4 regions of the Allobosea sp. P4_E12 genome follow, and region 2 is predicted to be linked to each of the others. Evidence: riboswitches for the same ligand, from Rfam matches in the RefSeq annotation. Region 2 holds a riboswitch; each other region holds the start of a gene.
The links. Region 2 has a riboswitch for cobalamin ahead of AC1DW9_RS11400 (TonB-dependent receptor plug domain-containing protein). Riboswitches for the same ligand answer to the same signal wherever they lie in the genome.
Positions count from the first base shown of each region.

Region 1: linked by a shared signal. The riboswitch ahead of AC1DW9_RS25240 (CbtB domain-containing protein) and the one ahead of AC1DW9_RS11400 (TonB-dependent receptor plug domain-containing protein) in region 2 are both predicted to bind cobalamin.
Region 3: linked by a shared signal. The riboswitch ahead of metE (5-methyltetrahydropteroyltriglutamate--homocysteine S-methyltransferase) and the one ahead of AC1DW9_RS11400 (TonB-dependent receptor plug domain-containing protein) in region 2 are both predicted to bind cobalamin.
Region 4: linked by a shared signal. The riboswitch ahead of AC1DW9_RS02305 (ribonucleoside-diphosphate reductase subunit alpha) and the one ahead of AC1DW9_RS11400 (TonB-dependent receptor plug domain-containing protein) in region 2 are both predicted to bind cobalamin.

Region 1 covers NZ_JBFUIY010000023.1:41,739-46,393, forward strand. The annotation lists gene cobD (threonine-phosphate decarboxylase CobD) at 1-771, opposite strand, end outside; gene cbiB (adenosylcobinamide-phosphate synthase CbiB) at 783-1,763, shown strand; gene cobO (cob(I)yrinic acid a,c-diamide adenosyltransferase) at 1,867-2,478, opposite strand; gene cobU (bifunctional adenosylcobinamide kinase/adenosylcobinamide-phosphate guanylyltransferase) at 2,492-3,016, opposite strand; cobalamin riboswitch at 3,157-3,339, shown strand; gene AC1DW9_RS25240 (CbtB domain-containing protein) at 3,327-3,557, shown strand; gene AC1DW9_RS25245 (CbtA family protein) at 3,570-4,310, shown strand; gene AC1DW9_RS25250 (DUF1636 family protein) at 4,360-4,655, shown strand, end outside.
Region 2 covers NZ_JBFUIY010000007.1:204,186-208,840, forward strand. The annotation lists gene AC1DW9_RS11400 (TonB-dependent receptor plug domain-containing protein) at 1-1,598, opposite strand, end outside; cobalamin riboswitch at 1,719-1,919, opposite strand; gene ccoS (cbb3-type cytochrome oxidase assembly protein CcoS) at 1,937-2,113, opposite strand; gene AC1DW9_RS11410 (heavy metal translocating P-type ATPase) at 2,110-4,317, opposite strand; gene AC1DW9_RS11415 (FixH family protein) at 4,323-4,655, opposite strand, start outside.
Region 3 covers NZ_JBFUIY010000002.1:26,455-31,109, forward strand. The annotation lists gene AC1DW9_RS02250 (hypothetical protein) at 200-592, opposite strand; gene metE (5-methyltetrahydropteroyltriglutamate--homocysteine S-methyltransferase) at 824-3,172, opposite strand; cobalamin riboswitch at 3,282-3,506, opposite strand; gene AC1DW9_RS02260 (TonB-dependent hemoglobin/transferrin/lactoferrin family receptor) at 3,802-4,655, shown strand, end outside.
Region 4 covers NZ_JBFUIY010000002.1:41,337-45,991, forward strand. The annotation lists gene AC1DW9_RS02295 (efflux transporter outer membrane subunit) at 1-1,239, opposite strand, end outside; gene cobF (precorrin-6A synthase (deacetylating)) at 1,669-2,430, opposite strand; cobalamin riboswitch at 2,614-2,815, shown strand; gene AC1DW9_RS02305 (ribonucleoside-diphosphate reductase subunit alpha) at 2,934-4,655, shown strand, end outside.

The sequences.
Region 1 (4,655 bases), on a different contig from region 2:
GCTGGCCCGGGCACCGGCGGCCGCCGCGAGCCAGTCCGTGTCACTGAGCGCCTGCGCCCCGATATGAAGCGCCGGCCCCGCGACGGCCCAGGGACCGAGCGCGGCACGCAAGGCCTCCGTCAGGCGCGCCTCGCCGATCGCGAAACCCAGACGCAAGCCGGCAAGCCCGTAAGTCTTGCCAAAGGAGCGCAGGATCAGCGTCGCCGGTGGCAGCTCGGGGATCAGGCTCGCCTCGGGCATGAAATCGATGAAGGCCTCGTCGATGACGAGCAACCCGCCTCGTCCGGCCAGGTCACGCGCAACCGCCGTGAGTTGCGCGCGCTCAATCACCCGCCCATCGGGATTGTTCGGGTTGACCAGCACGACCACGCCCGCATCGCCCGCCTCCGCGGGCGTTGCGCTCTCCCGCACGTCCATCCCCGCCTTGCGCCAGGCCACCGCATGTTCGGCATAGGTCGGGCCGATCACGACGACTGGCCCGGTGTTCGCAAGACACGGCAGCAGTTCGATCAGGATCTGAGTGCCGGGCGCCGCGACGATGCCGGCCGTCTCGGGCACCCGGTACGTCTCGCGTGCCGCAGCGAGCAATGCCGCCTCGTCCCGCACTCCCGGCAGGCGCTGCCAGAGGCTTAACGGCAGCGCAGGAACCGGATAGGGGATGGGATTGATCCCGGTCGAAAGATCGATCCATGGCTCGGGCGCCTCCGGGAACAGCGCCTTCGCCTGTGCCAGATCGCCGCCATGCCAGACCTTGCCTGCCGCCTCAGCCATTCCCGCCCCGCATGAGCCTGTCCGATTCCCTACCGCTCCTCGCCGCCGCCCTGATCATCGAGGCGGGATTCGGCTACCCCCAGGGCTTGTATGCGCTGATCGGCCATCCCGTCACCTGGATCGGTGCGCTGATCTCCCGGCTCGACCGGATGCTCAATCGCGAGCGCGCCTCCTTCATCGTGCGCAAGGCGGCCGGCGGCCTCGCCCTCGCGCTGCTGCTTGCCGCCACATTCGCCATCTCATGGGGGCTGACCCTGCTCTGCCGCGGCCTCGGCCCGCTGGGCTGGCTGCCCCTCGCGCTCGTCGCCTCCAGCCTCATCGCACAGCGCAGCCTGCACGAGCATGTCGCACGGGTCGCCGAAGGACTGGAGCGGGACGGGCTCAAAGGCGGACGCATCGCCGTTTCGATGATTGTCGGCCGCAACCCCGAAACCCTCGACGAAGCCGGAGTTTCCCGCGCCGCAATCGAAAGCCTTGCCGAGAATTTCTCGGACGGGATCGTCGCTCCGGCTTTCTGGCTCGGCGTCGGCGGCCTGCCGGGCGGCGCGCTCTACAAGGCGATCAATACCGCCGATTCGATGATCGGCCACAAGACACCGCGCCACCTCGCCTTCGGCTGGGCGGCGGCGCGTCTCGACGACCTCGTCAACCTTCCCGCCTCTCGCCTCACCGCGCTGCTGCTGACCGCAGCCGCCGCACTCGACAAAACGTCAGACCCCGCCAATGCGTGGCGAGCTGTCCGACGCGATGCCCGCCATCATCGTTCGCCCAATGCCGGTTGGCCGGAAGCCGCGATGGCAGGTGCGCTCGGCCTCCGGCTGGCGGGCCCGCGCGTCTATGGCGATGTCAGGGTCGACGACGGGTGGATGGGGGACGGCCGGGCCGAAGCGGAAGCGGCGGATATCCGGCGGGCGCTCGCTCTCTATCGGAGGGCGTGTCTGCTGCTGTGGGGGCTCGCCGTTGCGGGGGCCGTCACCGCGCTCGCCCTCTAGTTCATCGGACCGGGCATCGCATCGGGAACGACGATCTCACCTTCTGTGTTTGCTTCGACTTTCCCGAAAGCTGCGATCCACGTTTCGGGTCGATGCCCTGGCCTCAGAACTCGATCCCGGCCTGTGCCTTCACGCCCGCCGCGAAGTGATGCTTGACCACCGTCATCTCGGTGACGAGGTCTGCGACGGCGATCAACTCGGGCTTGGCATTGCGGCCGGTGACGACGATGTGCAGATCAGGGCGCCGGCTCGCCAATGTCTCGACCACCTCCGCCAGCGGCAGATAGTCGTAGCGCAGCGCGATATTGAGTTCGTCGAGCACGAGCAGGCGTATCTCCGGATCGTCCATCAACGCCTTGGCCTTGGCGAAGGCGCGCCCGGCGGCAGCGATGTCGCGGGCCTTGTCCTGCGTTTCCCAGGTGAAGCCTTCGCCCATCGTGTGCCAGACGATGCGATCGCCGAAGGCGTCGAGCGCCTTGCGTTCACCTGTCGCCCAGGCGCCCTTGATGAACTGCACCACCCCGACGCGCCAGTCATGGCCGAGAGCCCGCAGGATCAATCCGAAGGCGGCGGTCGACTTGCCCTTGCCTGGCCCCGTATTGACGATCAGGAGTCCCTTTTCGATCGTCTTGGCGGCGACCTCGGCATCCTGCACCGCCTTGCGCTTTTCCATCTTGGCCTTGTGGCGGGCGGCCTCGTCAGCATCGATCGTCATCGGAACCTCCTGCTCATTTCACCTGCATCGGCAGACCGGCGACCATGAAGATCACCCGGTCGGCCCGCGCCGCAAGCATCTGGTGCAACCGCCCCGCCTCGTCGCGGAACCGTCGGGCGAGCGCATTCTCGGGCACGATACCGAGCCCGACCTCGTTGGAAACCAGGACCACCGGGCCACGTGCCGAAACGCAGGCCTCGACCAGTTCCCGGCTTGCAGCCGCCACATCCTGCTCTGCCAGTATCACGTTGGTCAGCCAGAGCGTCAGGCAGTCCACCAGGGCAGGTTGCCCCGCGGGAACCGCGCGGATCGCCTGCGCCAGGGCCAGCGGCGCATCGATGGTCATCCAATCCTGCGACCGGCGGGCGCGGTGCTCGGCAATCCGGGCGCGCATCTCATCGTCATAGGCCTGCGCCGTGGCGAGATAGATCCAGGGCGCCGGCACCATCTCGATCAGGGCCTCGGCATGGCGGCTCTTGCCGGAGCGGGCGCCGCCCAGAACGAGGGTAAGAGGGGAAAGGATCGCTGCCACTGCCAAAATCTCAACCCAGGGAAGATCAGCCTAAGGAACGGACCTGGCGAGCGAAGCGAAACAAGCCGGGACAGGCCATCAGAGATCACATCGCTTCACTGCGCTCGCAATCACGATCGCTGCATTGCACAGCACCGTGCAGATGGCTAATGATCATCCCCGACGGTGCCTCTGCAAGGAGGTGAAAAGGGAACGCGGTGCGATACCGCGGCTGCCCCCGCAACTGTAAGCGGCGAGTTTCGCGCCATCGGCCACTGGGATTGTCCCGGGAAGGCGGCGAGAGATCCGGACCCGCGAGCCAGGAGACCTGCCGTCGATGAGTGATGCAATCCAGCGGGCTGCCGGCGGGGTGGCCAAGGAGACCGAGATGACGACGAATACGGCTTCGATCACCACCCAGGCCAGCGCATCCGAGCGCGTCAAGGCTGTCGCAGCTGCCCTGGCACTCGGCGCAGCCCTGATCTTCACCGTCGGCTTCGCCCATTCGACCAGCGTTCACAACGCAGCCCACGACACGCGCCACACCCTCGCCTTTCCCTGCCACTGAGGGAAAGGCAACATGGTCAATCGTGTTCTCACGGTCAGTCTTCTGGCCGGGCTTCTTGCTGGGCTCCTGGTCGCAGCACTCCAGCATGTCACCACCACGCCGCTGATCCTCAAGGCGGAAACCTTTGAGACGGCGTTGCGCGCAGCCGAGCTTCAGCACGCCAGCTTCACCGGCGATGCCAGGATCGTCCTTGCCCATGGCGGCGCCGACGCAGCCGACCACGCCGAGTGGAAGCCACAGGACGGCTTGCAGCGCACGGCCTTCACCACCATCGTCACCATTGCGACCGCGATCGGCTTTGCCGCCCTGCTGCTCGGCGGCATGATCGCAGCGGGCGATGCCATCACTGAACGGACCGCACTGATCTGGGCGGCTTGCGGCTTCCTGGCCTTCGGCCTCGTGCCGGCGACCGGGCTCGCACCGGAATTGCCCGGCAGCGCGTCAGCCGAACTGCTCCACCGCCAGACCTGGTGGATCGCCACCGCGCTCGTCACCGCCGGCGGCCTCTGGGTCTTCCTGCGGACGGAGGCGAGCTGGCTGCGGGCACTTGCCGTGCTTGCCATGCTCGTCCCGCATCTGATCGGCGCACCACATCCCGCCGCCCCGGAGAGCAAGGTCCCGGCCGAAATCGCAGCGCATTTCGCCGCGCTCTCGCTCGCGCTCCAGGCTGCCCTCTGGCTCGCTACCGGCTTTGCCGTCGGCGTGCTCTGGCCCTGGGCGACGCGCCGTGCCGCAGCCCCGGCCAAGGCCTGACGCTGAGCGCGATCCCCCGGGATCGCGCCGGAAGCAAAGGAACCGGCCTATGCCCGAAGGCGATGTCACCATTTTCGTCTGCGTCGCCTGCCGGCGCGCGCGGGCGGACCTGCCGGAGGGTTACGACCAGCCCGGACTGGGTTTTGCCGAGGCGCTGCGCGAACGCATCGCGCGCGACGGCGGGACGCTTCCGGTCGAACCCGTCGACTGCCTCGCGGTCTGCAATCGCCCCTGCACCGTCGCCTTGGCGGCCGACGGCAAATGGACCTATCTGATCGGCGATCTCGACGCAGACACCCATATCGCCGAAATCGTTGACGCAGCTGCAAGCTTTGCAGCCAGCGC
Region 2 (4,655 bases):
TCGGCCCGCACCTTGAACTGCGGCGAGATTTCGAGCGCGGTAAAGGCCTCCACCCCCTTGGTCGTGGCCTTGCCGATATTGGCATAGGAGTTCCGCGCCACGTTGGTGACGATCAGGTTCTCGATGTCGTTGTGGAAATAGGTGGCGCCGAACCGGACCTTGTCATCGAGGAGAGGCTGCTCGAAGCCAAGATCCCAGCCGCGGCTTTCTTCCGGCTTCAGGTTGGGATTGCCGAAGAAGTTGAAGGCCGGGCGAGAATCGCTGAAACGCTCGCTCAGGGTCGGGGCCTTGAACCCCGTGCCATAGCTCCCCTTCAGCTTGGTTTCGATTTCCGGCACGATATAGGCTGGCGCGAAGCGGTAGGTCGTGTGGCCGCCAAAGGTCTCGTCATCGTCGTAGCGGATGTTCGAGACCATGAAGAGCCGGTCGCCGAAATTCGACTGGAGTTCGGCAAAGGCGCCCGTATTGCCGTTGGATGCCGTGAGCGCGCGGGTTTCCAGCCGTTCGCGCTCGTATTGCAGACCCATCACCAGGGTCTGCCCCTTCATCAGCTCAAGGTCGCCGCGCCAGTCGACCTTGGTGCGCTCGCCGAGATTCTCCGTCGGCAGGCCGAGGATACCAATCGCATTCGGCGTGCGGCCGGTGCGGTCCTGATTGCTGTAGGACAGGCCGAAGCGATTGACGAAGCGCCCACCAAGCGGATCCCAGACGACCTCTCCGCGGGTGAAGGCCTGCTTGTAGTCCTGGCTGCTGCGGAAGCTGCTGGGCGTGCTCGGAAAGCCGGAATCGCCGGTGAAGAGCAGGTAGCCGTCAGTGTGGCGGCCGACCCAGTTCAGCGACAGCGTATCGGACAGCGCGACGCCGAACCGGGCCGAATAGGTCCAATTGTCGTAGGAATTCGGGTTGACGCGGCGCCCCGACGGCACGAGCCCGGGAGGCGTCACCGGGGTCGAATCCGATTTGAAATGGGCGATGCTGAGGGCGTAGTTGAAGCGGTCATCGCCGCCGCTGAGGCCGACCGACTGGTTGAAGGTGCCGTATGAGCCGGCCTCGGCTCGGGCCGTGAGCTTCGGCGGACCCTCGCCACGCTTGGTGGTGATCGAGATGACGCCGCCCAGCGCGTTGGCGCCGTAGAGGCCGCTTTGCGGTCCGCGTAGCACTTCGATGCGCTCGATGTCGTCGGTCAGCATCGAGCCGAAATCGAAGGAGCGGTTCGGGGTCGACGGGTCGTTGGCCTCGATGCCGTCGATCAATACCTTGACGTGGTTGGAGTTGGTGCCGCGGATGAAGACCGAGGTCAGCCCGCCCGGCCCGCCGGTCTGCACGATATTGAGGCCGGGAACGGCGGCGAGCGCCTGCGGCAGGGTCCGGCGCTGCTCGCGCTCGATATCACCGGCAGTGATGACGGTCACGGAATTGGCGATCTCGCGCGCTGGCGTGGGTCGCGTCGTCGCGCTGACGACGATTTCGTCGAGGGCAATCGATTCGGTGGCTGACTGGGCGGATGCCTGGTTGGCGGGGAGGGAGCCGGCGGAGACAAGGAGCGACAGGGTGATGAGCAGCCGGCTGCGCCGGGCAACCTTGGGAGGACGGATCACGATGGAACCTCGGGCGTTGACGTCTGTGGCACGTCACCGCGAACGCGAGGCCCCGTCCGCTGCCCTTAGCCAGCGTGCAGTTCAACAAGCGATCGAAACACCCCGTCCGAACGTGTTCGCGTGTGACCACGGCTGACGGCAGGTCTCCTGGCTCGCGGGTCGGTGCCTTGTCGCCGCCTTCCCAGGTCCGAGGGCCCCAGTGGCGTGTGGCGAAAGGCTCGCCGCTTACAGTTGCGGGGGCAGCCACGGCATTGAATGGCGAACCATCCGCACCGCATTCCCTTTTGATCCCCTAAGGGAACCGTCGCTGGCGAGGTAAGGCCGGAACGGCCGCTGCGTCAATGATCGTTGGTGCGGGTGTCCCCAGGCGAACGCAGGTCGTCATCCCTCAAAATGCGCCAGCTCGGTCCCTCGAGATCGCTGAACTGGCCGGTGCGCATGCACCAGAAGAAGGCCGCCAACCCCAGCAGTCCGAGACCGAGTGCCAGGGGGAACAGGATCACCAGGATATTCATGACGCCACTCCCGTATTCTGCCGCGGCAGGCCGCGTCCCGCGCGCAGCGCGTTGAGCGTGACCACCAGTGACGAGCCCGACATCGCGACGGCTGCGACGAGCGGCGTCGCGAAGCCCGCGACGGCAATCGGCACCGCGACGGCATTGTACAGCACCGCAAACCAGAGGTTTTCCAGCATGAGGTTGCGCGCCCTGCGGGCGATGCGCAGGCTGTCGGCGACCGGCATCAAGCTGTCGCCGATGAAGACAATGTCGGCCGAGGCCTGCGCCAGGTCGGTCGCGCTGATCGGCGAGATCGAAACATGGGCCTTGGCAAGGGCCGGAGCGTCGTTGAGCCCGTCGCCGATCATCAGCACCTTGCGCCCCTTGGCGCTGAGCCGGTCGAGCGCCTTGAGCTTCTCGTCGGGACGCAGGCCGGCTTCGGCCTCCGTGATACCGAGGGCCGAGGCGACCGGCGCGACAGCTTCGCTTCGGTCGCCGGAGAGAATGCGGATCTCGAGGCCGAGACCGCGTAGCGCGGCGATACAGTCGCGCGCCTCCGGCCGGATCTTCTGATCGACCGCGAAGATGGCGCATTCAGTGCCATGGCGCCAGGCGATCAGGGAGGCTGAGGGATGGCGCGCGGCGACGATGGCGGCTTCCGCCCCGGCCTCGCAATAAGCGACGCTGCCGAGACGGGTCTCGATCCCATCCACAATCGCGCTCAGGCCTGCGCCGTGATTTTCGCTGACATCGCTCGCAGGAGCAGGATGGCCGGCGGCACGGGCGATGGCGCGGGCGAGAGGGTGGCGGCTCGCGGCTGCCAGCCTGCCCGCCGCCTGCAAGGTTGCGGTATCGATCTCAGCGCCATTGACCAGATCGGGGTCCGGCAGGGTGAGGGTGCCGGTCTTGTCGAAGACAGCGACATCGGCTTCGGCCAGGCGCTCCAGCGCATCGCCCTGTTTCAGCATGACCTTGCGCTTGAACAGGGCAGACGCAGCAACGACCTGCACGGCCGGAATCGCCAGCCCCAGCGCGCAGGGGCAGGTGATGATCAGGACGGTGATGGCGATGATCAGTGCTTCGGGCCAGGGCAGGCCGAAGGCCATCCAGCCCAGCAGGGTCGCGAGCGCCGTGGCGTGGACGAGAGGGGCGTAGACCCTTGCCGCCCGATCGGAAAGCTTGACATAGCGGGAGCGGCTTTCGACCGCGCGCGCCATCAGGGCATCGATCTCGTCGAGCAGGGTGCCGCTGGCTGCGGCTTCGACCTTGACGGTCAGGGCCCCGGAGAGGTTCACGGTGCCGGCATAGACCTGCGCGCCGGCCATGACGGCATGCGGCAGGGTTTCACCGGTGACGAGGCTCTGGTCGATTTCGGAGGAGCCGGTCTCGATGATGCCATCGACACTGACGCGCTCGCCCGGCTGGATCAGGACGCGGTCGCCGGGCACGATGGCCGCGATCGGCGTCACCATCGCCTCGCCATTCGGCATCAGCCGGGTCGCGGTTTCGGCCTTCAACGCGGCAAGATTGCCAGCGAGGTCGCGCGTGCGGCGGCGCATCAGCTGGTCGAGATAGCGCCCGATCAGCAGGAAGAAGATCAGCATCACCGCGCCGTCGAAATAGGCATGCTCGGCGTGGTTCCAGGTCACCACCACCGACATGCCGAGCGCGAGCACGATGCCGAGCGTGATCGGCACGTCCATGTTGACGGCGCGGGCGCGCAGAGCCCGGAGCGCACTCTCGAAGAAGGGGCGGCCGGCATAGGCGGCGGTTGGCAGGGCAATCAGCGCCGAGAGCCAGTGAAAGAAGTCGCGCGTGACCGGATTGATGTCGCTGCTATTGCCCGACCAGACCGAGACGGAGAGCAGCATGATGTTCATCGAGGCGAAGCCGGCGACGCCGAGATAGCGCAGCAGCCGCCTTTCCTCGCTTGTGTCGTCCTCACGGCCGGAGGCGGGCAGGAAAGGGTAGGCCTTGAAGCCGAGCCGGGAGAGGCGCTCGATCACGGCCTCTGGGCGCAGTACGCCTTCCGTCCATTCCACCGTGACGCGCTTCAGCGCGAGATTGACCCGGGCGCTGAGGATACCGGTCTCATGGGCAAGGCCGTTCTCGATCGCGTGCATGCAGCCGGCGCAGCGGATGTTCTCCACCGCGAGTTCCATGCCCGCGACGCCGCTTTCGCGATGGCGGATGAAGACGGAGAGATCCTGCTGCGCGGCCATGAGCCTCACTCCTTCAGCATCATGCGGCTGCGGGAGGAGAAGGCCGGGTCCCGATCGCGCTTTGCCTCGACCACCAGGGTCCAGGCGCCGGCATGCAGCCCCGGCACCGTCGCGGAATAGTGGCCCGGGGCAGTTTCGGTCAGCGTCACCTCGCGGTCCTGCTGCCGCGTCGCCGGGTGCTGGAGCTTCGCCTCGACTGCGAGCCCTGTGACAGCTGCGCCCGCCTTGTCCTTCAGCAAGAGCGAAACGACCGCGTCGGCGCCGGCACGCACGACCTCGCTCTGGGCCAGCCAGCCGCGTGCGGCCTGGGCCTGCATGCGCGCGATCTCGCCGTTGAA
Region 3 (4,655 bases), on a different contig from region 2:
CCGTTGGCATGGTGAGCCGAGGCATCACAGGCGCGAGCCCCCGCGCTTCATTTGCGTGCCGGGCAGACATCGCGCCGAATGCTAGGATCAGCGAATCTGGTGCGCATCTGCTGGGGATGGCGGGCAAATCGGCCTTGAAGCCGAGGTCGCGCAACAGAGCGGCCATCCATGCGCGAACGCATGGCGGCTTGCTCAGGGCTCAGACCGGCGGTGCGCGGGGATTGGCGGGCGATCGGCCGGCGACAAAGCCATGAGGCGCGTCGAGATGCCGGATCAAGGCGTTCAGGTCGACGATCCGATAGACAACTGGCAGAAAGCCGATTGCTGACGGCACATTCGCTTGGGCTGGATGAGAGCAACCGAGCGCGCAGCCGCTCATCAGATCATGCTGCGCCGTGCCGCGGTCGGTCGTGTCACTCGGTGAAGAAGCCCCCGGCGAGCAAAGCGTTATGGCCAGAGTGCGATCGAGAGCGATACTCGCAGCATTGGCACCCGACGCGAGCCCTGTCAGAACCACCTGGAGCACGAGCAGATAGGCCACGGCGACCGCGACCCAACGGCTCGATTCTGCTCTCTGGCGCCACGCGGACAAGGGCTGCCCTCCTGACGTTTGGATAGCACCGCTGTTGGCTGCGTCAATTGCCAAGGCGCAAACGAGCGTCGGGCACCTCACGCAAGACAGTACGGCATGGAGCTGCATGCGCAGTCCCCTCGGTCCCCCCGTGCAGAGATCCCCGACCCGCCAAGAAGCTTCGAGAGGCGATGCCGGCTTGACGGCGACGTCGCGGCGGTGTCCTGCGCCGCCGCGACGAGCCTCAGGCGCTCAGCGAGCGGCTGCCCGGACGTGCCGCGCGGCTTCGACCATATTGACGAGAGCAGGCCTGACCTCCTCCCATTTGCGGGTCTTCAGGCCGCAATCGGGGTTGATCCAGAGCTGTTCGTCTGCGAGCTGGAGGCGAGCGAGCTTCATCAGGCTCGTCATCTCGCCCACCTCGGGCACCCGCGGCGAGTGGATGTCATAGACGCCGGGACCGATCTCGTTGGGGTAGCGATAGGTCTTGAAGGCGTCGAGCAATTCCATCTTCGACCGCGAGGTCTCGATCGAGATCACATCGGCGTCCATCGCGGCGATCGCGTCGATGATGTCGTTGAACTCCGAGTAGCACATATGGGTGTGCACCTGGGTTGCGTCGGTGACGCCCGAGGCACAGAGCCTGAAGCTGCCCACCGCCCAGTCCAGATAGCCCTTCCACTCGCTCTTGCGCAGCGGCAGCCCCTCGCGCAGCGCCGCCTCGTCGATTTGGATCATCGCGGCACCGGCCTTCTCCAAATCGATGACCTCGTCGCGGATCGCCAGCGCGATCTGGCGGCAGGAGGCACTGCGCGGGATGTCGTCGCGGACGAAAGACCAGTTCAGGATCGTCACGGGCCCGGTCAGCATGCCCTTCATCGGCCTCACCGTCAGCGACTGCGAATAGGTCCACCAGCCGACCGTCATCGGCTGCGGCCGCGAGACGTCGCCGAACAGGATCGGCGGCCGCACACAGCGCGAGCCGTAGCTCTGGACCCAGCCATGTTTGGTGAAGGCGAAGCCGGCGAGCTGCTCGCCAAAATACTGCACCATGTCGTTGCGCTCGAACTCGCCATGGACGAGCACGTCGAGGCCAATCTCCTCCTGCCAGCGCACCGTGCGCTCCGTCTCCTCACGCAGGAATTGCTCATAGTCGGCATCGCTGATCAGGCCCTTGGCATGAGCCGAGCGGGCCTTGCGGACCTCGGCGGTCTGCGGAAAGGAGCCGATCGTTGTCGTCGGGAAGGCTGGCAGGTTGAAGCGTTCGCGCTGCAATTTCGCTCGGGCTGCGAAGGGGCTCTTGCGGTCCGTCATGCTGGGCGTCACCGCCGCGACACGCGCAGCCACTGCGGCATCGTGGACTTTCGGCGAAGCCTTTCGGGCCGCCGCTGCGGCCGCCGAAGCGTCCAGGGCATCCCTGACGCTGTCGCGGCCACCCGCGAGGGCTTTGCCCAGCACCGAGAGTTCGCCCATCTTCTGTACGGAGAAGGCGAGCCAGCTCTTCAGGTCGGAGTCGAGATCGGTTTCGAGATCGAGATCTATCGGCGTGTGCAGCAGCGAGCAGGAGGGTGCGATCTGGACATGGTCGGTGCCGCGCCTGGCGACCACCGGCTCGAGCCGGCCGAGCAGCGCCGGCAGGTTGGCCCGCCAGATGTTGCGGCCATCGATCATGCCGAGCGACAGCACGAGCCCGCGCGGTGCCTTGGCCAGCACCTCCTCGAGCTGCGCGGGAGCGCGCACGAGGTCGAGATGAAGGCCTGCGACAGGCAGCGTGACCGCCGTGTCGAGATTGTCGCCGAGACCACCGAAATAGGTCGTCAGCATGACCTTCAGCTGCGGCAAGGCATGGGCGATGGTGGCATAGGTCCGGCGCAGGGCGTCGCGGGCGGCCTCGTCGAGATCGAGCACCAGACAAGGCTCGTCGATCTGGACCCATTCGGCACCATTGGCGGAAAGGCGGCGCAGCACATCGATATAGACCGGCAGCAACTCGCCGAGCAGCGAGAGCGGATCGAGGCTGGCGTCCTTGCTCTTGCCGAGTTTCAGATAGGTGACCGGCCCAAGCAGAACGGGGCGGGTGTCGTAGCCGAGTGACTTGGCCTCACGATACTCGTCGACCGCCTTGAGCGAGGACAGTGCGAAGCGCTGTCCGGTCGCGAATTCGGGCACCATGTAGTGGTAGTTGGTGTCGAACCACTTGGTCATTTCCTGCGCCGGGGCGCCGTGGGAATGCTCGTGGTCGTGGTGGGCATGGCCGCAGGAGGTGTGCGGCTCGGTCTCGCTTTGCGCACCTCGCGCCATGGCGAAATAGGTCGCCAGCCCGACCGGACCACCCTTCCAGCCATAGATCTCGGGAATCGCGCCGACCATCACGCTGATGTCCAGCACCTGATCGTAGAACGAAAAGTCGTTCGACGGGATGACGGTGACGCCGCGTGCCTTCTGGCGGGCCCAGTTGGCGGCGCGCAATGCGGCGGCGGTGTCGAGCAGGTCCCTTTCGGTCGACTTGCCCGACCAATAGCTTTCGAGAGCGAGTTTGAGTTCGCGGCGCGGACCAATGCGCGGCGTCCCAAGGGTCGCGACAGGAAGTGAAGATGACATAGGCTTACCCCAGAAGTTGGGAGCAAAGGCCAAAGCGGACGCGTCCAGGATTCCGCCGGCGAAGAGCCTGCGCAATCGCAAAGCGCTCCACCGGGACACCCCGCCCGAGGACGTTCAGTTCGTCGAGGCAGGTCTCCTGGCTCACGGGTCATCGCTGCTGTCCGGCCTTCCCGAGACCTTGCCGGCCTCAGTGACACATCTTGGACAGCGGCTCACCGCTTACAGTTGCGGGGGCAGCGCCGGCCTTGCCCAGGTCAATAGCGACCTCGACGCACCGGCTTCCCTCTTAGCTCCGGGCAAACAGACCCAGAGAACCACGACACCCCAACCTAGGTCCAAATGCTCGCCGCAGTCAATGGGAATATAAAGACATCTTTATGTCTCCATGTCGCTATCTGCGCCGACTGACGCTGCCCCCGACGGCGGGGTGTACCCTGGTCGCGCGCAGGCGATGCGGCGCAAGCAGTTCCCCGCGCAATTGCTAAAGTAGAATAATTAGAATCTATATCTATTATAGATTGCATGTAATTCACTACAAAAGTACATCAGAAAACACTGTGTCAAATTTACAATTGCGAATCCTAGTACCAGCGGACTACATCCACCCGCAAATGGACTGGGATCTTCCAATGAAGAACAAATCAAAACCATATTTTTCAGCCACTTTCCTTTTTACAATCCTTCAAAGCACGATTTGTTACTCTCAAGCGATCGCAGATGGCGGCAGTGCGTCACCGGCGTTCACGCTCGACCAGATTACGGTCACGGCGACACGCGGTGAAAAGCAGGTTCTCGATGTTCCCGGCGTCGTGAACGTTATCTCACGGCAGGAACTCGACGAGCGCATGACGCGCGACATGCAGGACCTCGTCCGCTACCAGCCGGGCGTCAGCGTCAACCGCCTCACCAGCGGCACCGACCCGTTCGGCAACCTCGATGGCTTCACGATCCGGGGGGTCGGCGGCAACCGCGTCCAGATGCAGGTCGATGGATCGCGTGTGATCGAGCGCATCACTGATGGCAATCGCAACTTTGTCGAGATGCCCTTCCTGAAGAGCGTCGAGATCGTGCGTGGCCCGGGCTCCGTGCTCTGGGGCGCCGATGCTCTGGGCGGCATCGTCGCCTATCGTACGCTCGATCCCCAGGACCTGCTGAAAGGCAAGGACAAGCCGTATGCCGTACGTCTCGATGCCGGGTATGACAGTTTCGACCGCTCCTTCACCAAGACCGGCATTGCGGCCTTCAGGCTCACCCCTGCCCTCGAGGCCATTGTCGGCCTGAGCCAGAAGACGGCGGAGGAGGCCAAACTCAGCCGTGCCCGGGCCGATGGCGGCCGCTGGGGCTGCCCCGTGCCGAGCCTGCGCTATCTCGGCTGCGACACGCTGAACCCGCTCGACAGCACGGTTTGGAACGCCTTCGGCAAGATCGTCTTCTCGCCGACGACAGACCATACGTTCAAGCTGACCGGAGAGTATTTCGACAA
Region 4 (4,655 bases), on a different contig from region 2:
ACCGGAAGCCGCAGCCGCCGTCGACAGGCTGGCCAGCCGCAGTCGCTCCTGCCGCAATCCAACCAGTGCGTCCTCGACATCCTGCAGGGCGCTCAGCACAGCGAGCCGAAGCGCCGCATCCGACTGGTCGCGCCGGGCGCGCGCCACATCGACCGCGGCCGCGAGTTCGCCCCCATTGAAGATCGGCACGCTCAGCGATGGGCCGATCGACCAGCCGATCGCGCTGTTCTTCGCGAGGTCGCCGAGCTTCAGCGCCGAGGTCGAGATATTGCCGGTCAGGCTCACGGAAGGGTAGCGAACCGCCTCGGCCTGGCCGATCCGTGCCGTTGCCTGGGCGAGACTGCGCTCGGCCCGCCGGACATCCGGCCGGTTGCGCAGCACGTCCGCCGGGACGCCGGCTTGCGGTGGCGCGGGCGTCGCCGGCACCTTCGCAGCGCCGGTCAAGCGCGAGCCCATAGCGGATGGCGGGCGGCCAACCAGCACCGCGATACGGTGCTGGGTCTGCGACAGCGCGGTTTCAAGGGCCGGAATCTGCGCCTCGGTGCTCGCGACCTGCGCCACCGCCCTCGCCGTATCGACCGCCGAGACATCGCCGGCCTGGAAGCGGACCCGCGTCAGTGCCTCGGTCACCCGCTGGGTTTCGACCGTCCGCTTGGCAAGCACAATGCGCGCCTGGTAGCCGCGCGCCTCGATGACAGCCGAAGCGACATCCCCAATGAGCGTCAGCAGTACTCCGTCGAGATCATCGTCGGCGGCATCGACGCCATAGGTCGCGGCTTCGACGGCGCGGTCGCGCCCGCCGAAGATGTCGAGCTCCCAGGAGGTGTCGAAGCCCGCGCGCAAGCTGTTGCTCATGCCGCTGCCGCCCCCTGAATCGGAGCTTGTGGCGTAACGCGAACGCGTTGCCGATGCTGAACCATTGACCTGAGGAAACAGCGGCGCGATCGCCTGGACCCGGCTCGCTCGCGCTTCGCGAATCCGCGCCTTCGCCTGGGCGACATCGAGATTGCCTGCAACCGCTTCGGTCACGAGCCCATCCAGCACAGGATCCTTGAATTGCCGCCACCACTCCGACCGAGCGGGAGGCCGCGCAGCCGAAGCGGCGCCATTCCATTGGGTGGGCAGATCCTGCGTCGGCGCGACGTAGTCGGGGCCGACCGAGCAGGCGCCAAGGCAGAGCAGAACAGGCAGCGCGAGCAGCCTCGTCCAATCCGATATCAGCCTGTCGCGAGAGTGCATCCCGTCCATGTCCGCCGCATTGGCGACCTTTCCATTCCAGGCGGAAAGAGCGCAGATCGGCGGTCATAGGCGCCGTATTTCAGAATGATTCCAAAGACGAAGATCCCGCGGAGTGCCGATCTCTGGCTATCTTGAACGCCTACAAAGCGGCCTCGCGAATTGCAAGGCGCCAGCCCCGCGAAAGCGGTTCATCGACGTCTGAGCCAGGACCAACTCGGGCTGATCCGGCAGCCAGCGCGACCGCGATACCATCCGCCGCGCTCTCGACGGCTGAGATCGGCCATCGGGTGGTCCGGCGCAATGGCTCTCCTTCTTCGCTCCGGGCAAACAACCCGGCGAACCGCGACAGTGACACGATGGAGCAATCCACCCGACGGGGCCAATCGAAGACATAAGGACCCTTTTGTCGTCATGCGCGGATTGCGCCGTTCAGTCCTCGTCGCGTCTCCGAAGCAGATAGGTATCCATGATCCAGCCCTTTTCCTCTCGCGCTTCGCGCCGGATGCGCTCGATATCGCCCATCACCTCCGAGAGCTTTCCGGCGATCAGAATCTCGTCCTTGGTGCCGAGATAGGCGCCCCAATAGATATCGAGATCTTCACCCGCGACACTCTTGAAGGCCTGGTCCCCGTCGAGCATGACGACCACACTATCGAGGTTATTGGGAAAGCCTTCCGCCAGTTTGCGTCCCGTGGTGATCAGCACGGGCTCGCCAATCCGGTTGAGGGCGACCCGGTGTCGCGCCGCAAGGGCCTGCACGCTGCTGATGCCCGGGATCACATCGTATTCGAGAGCGAAGCCCCTGGCGCGAATATGCTCGACGATCCGCAGCGTGCTGTCATAGAGCGTCGGATCACCCCAGACGAGGAAGGCTCCGCATTCACCGTCCCCGAGTTCTTCCGTGAACAGGCCCTCGTAGTCATGGGCAATACGCGCATGCCACTCGTCGACGCTGCCACGGTAATTCGTTCCGGCGGGGGCACGCTCCGGGATCGGCACCGGAACCAGGCGATAATCCGATCGTTCGATGAAGCGCTCGCAGATGTCCTTCCGCAGCCGTCCGAGCGCGGCCTTTTCTGTCCCCTTGTCGGGAATGAAGAAGACGTCGGCCTGGTTGAGGGCGTTGATCGCCTGGACCGTGACATAGTCGGGATTGCCGGCACCAATTCCGATGATCAGGATCTTGCGCATTCGGCCTCCAAGTCGGGGCTCAGATGGCCCACCGTTCGGCAGCCATAGCACGTGGGGCGACAGCGCGAGCAGCTGCGCCATGACGCCCTCGAGGCCGATCGCCGCATAGTTCGACCACTCCCCGCTCTTCACAGGCCAACGAATAGGCCGTGGCAAGCTGTTGACAGAATTGTCGCGATAGCCACTAGATATGGTGGTCACGGTCTCTCGAGTCGCAAGATCGAGAGCTAAGAGGGAAGCCGGTGCGAAACCGGCGCTGCCCCCGCAACTGTCAGCGGCGAGTACTTGTCCAGACTATCAGTCACTGAGGCCGCCAGGCCTTGGGAAGACGGGACAAGAGCGATGACCCGCGAGCCAGGAGACCTGCCGCGACAGCAGAATCGTCCTCGGGCGGGGTGTCCCGGTGGATCGCTTGGTCATGTCTGCGGGCGCTCGTCGCTGCGACATTCTCCGTTGCGACTCCGCCTGGCCTTTGCCCCCTACAGATTGGGGTTTGAAAGCCGATGTCCCTCGCGACCGATACCATCCGCCCTGAGACGTTCAGCCCGATCGCGTCGCAAGGCAGCGATGCGCGATCGACCGCGGAACCGGGCTACCAGGTGATCCGCCGCAACGGCAGCGTCACCCCGTTCGACGCCTCCAAGATCAGCGTCGCTCTGACCAAGGCCTTTCTGGCGGTCGAGGGCAGCAGCGCCGCTGCCTCGCGCCGAATCCACGACATCGTCGCGGAGTTGACCCAGCAGATCGTCGCCGGGCTGACGCGGCGCGCCGATGCCGGCCGTACCTTCCATATCGAGGATGTGCAGGATCAGGTCGAACTCGCGCTGATGCGCAGCGAACACCACAAGGTCGCCCGCGCCTATGTGCTCTACCGCGAGGAACGAGCCCAGGAACGGGCCCGCGCCAAGGCGGAAGCGAAGCCTGTGGTCGCCTCCGCGCCGGTGCTGCGCATGAAGGCAGCCGACGGCGCGCTCGTGCCGCTCGATGGGGCTCGCCTCGCCACGGTCATTCGCGAAGCCTGCGCCGGGCTCGACGGCGTCTCGGCTGAAGCCGTGCTGAGCGAAGCGCAGCGCAACCTCTATGACGGCATCAGTCAGGATGAGCTGGCGCAGGCGCCGATCCTGGCTGCGCGCACCCTGGTCGAGACCGAACCGAACTATTCCAAGGTCTCGGCTCGCCTCCTGCTCGACAAGCTCCGCCGCGAGGCGCTGAGCTTCGTCTCCGGTCGTCCGGAACAGGCGACTCAGGCAGAAATGTCAGTACGTTACGGCGACTATCTCCACGTCTATGTGAAGACCGGCATCGCCAACGAGCTGCTCGATCCCGAGCTTGGACGCTTCGATCTCGCCCGCCTTGCGGCTGCGCTCAAGCCGGAGCGCGACCTCCAGTTCGATTATCTCGGCTTCCAGACGCTCTATGACCGCTATTTCCTGCATGTCCGAGGCAATCGCTTCGAGCTGCCGCAGGCCTTCTTCATGCGTGTCGCGATGGGTTTGGCGATCCGCGAGATCGACCGCGAGGCCCGGGCGATCGCCTTCTACGACCTGCTCTCCTCCTTCGACTTCATGGCCTCGACGCCGACCCTGTTCAACGCAGGAACCCTCAGGCCGCAGCTCTCCTCCTGCTTCCTGACCACGGTGCCGGACGATCTCGACGGCATCTTCAAAGCGGTGAAGGACAACGCCCTGCTGGCCAAATATTCCGGCGGGCTGGGCAATGACTGGACGCCTGTGCGTGGCCTTGGCGCTCATATCAAGGGCACCAATGGCGAGAGCCAGGGCATCGTGCCGTTCCTCAAGGTCGCCAACGACACCGCGATCGCCGTCAACCAGGGTGGCAAGCGCAAGGGCGCGGTCTGCGCCTATCTCGAAACCTGGCATGTCGACATCGAGGAGTTCCTCGATCTGCGTAAGAACACCGGCGACGACCGCCGCCGTACCCATGACATGAACACGGCGAACTGGATCCCCGACCTGTTCATGCAGCGCGTCGCCGCCGGAGGCCAGTGGACGCTGTTCTCGCCCGACGAGACGCCCGACCTTCACGATCTCTACGGCAAGCCGTTCAAGGCGGCCTATGAGGCCTATGAAGCCAAGGCCGAGCGCGGTGAGATCAAGGTGTTCAAGCGCCTCAACGCGCTCGATCTCTGGCGCAAGATGCTGACCATGCTGTTCGAAACCGGCCATCCCTGGATGACCTTCAAGGATGCCTGCAACCTGCGCTCG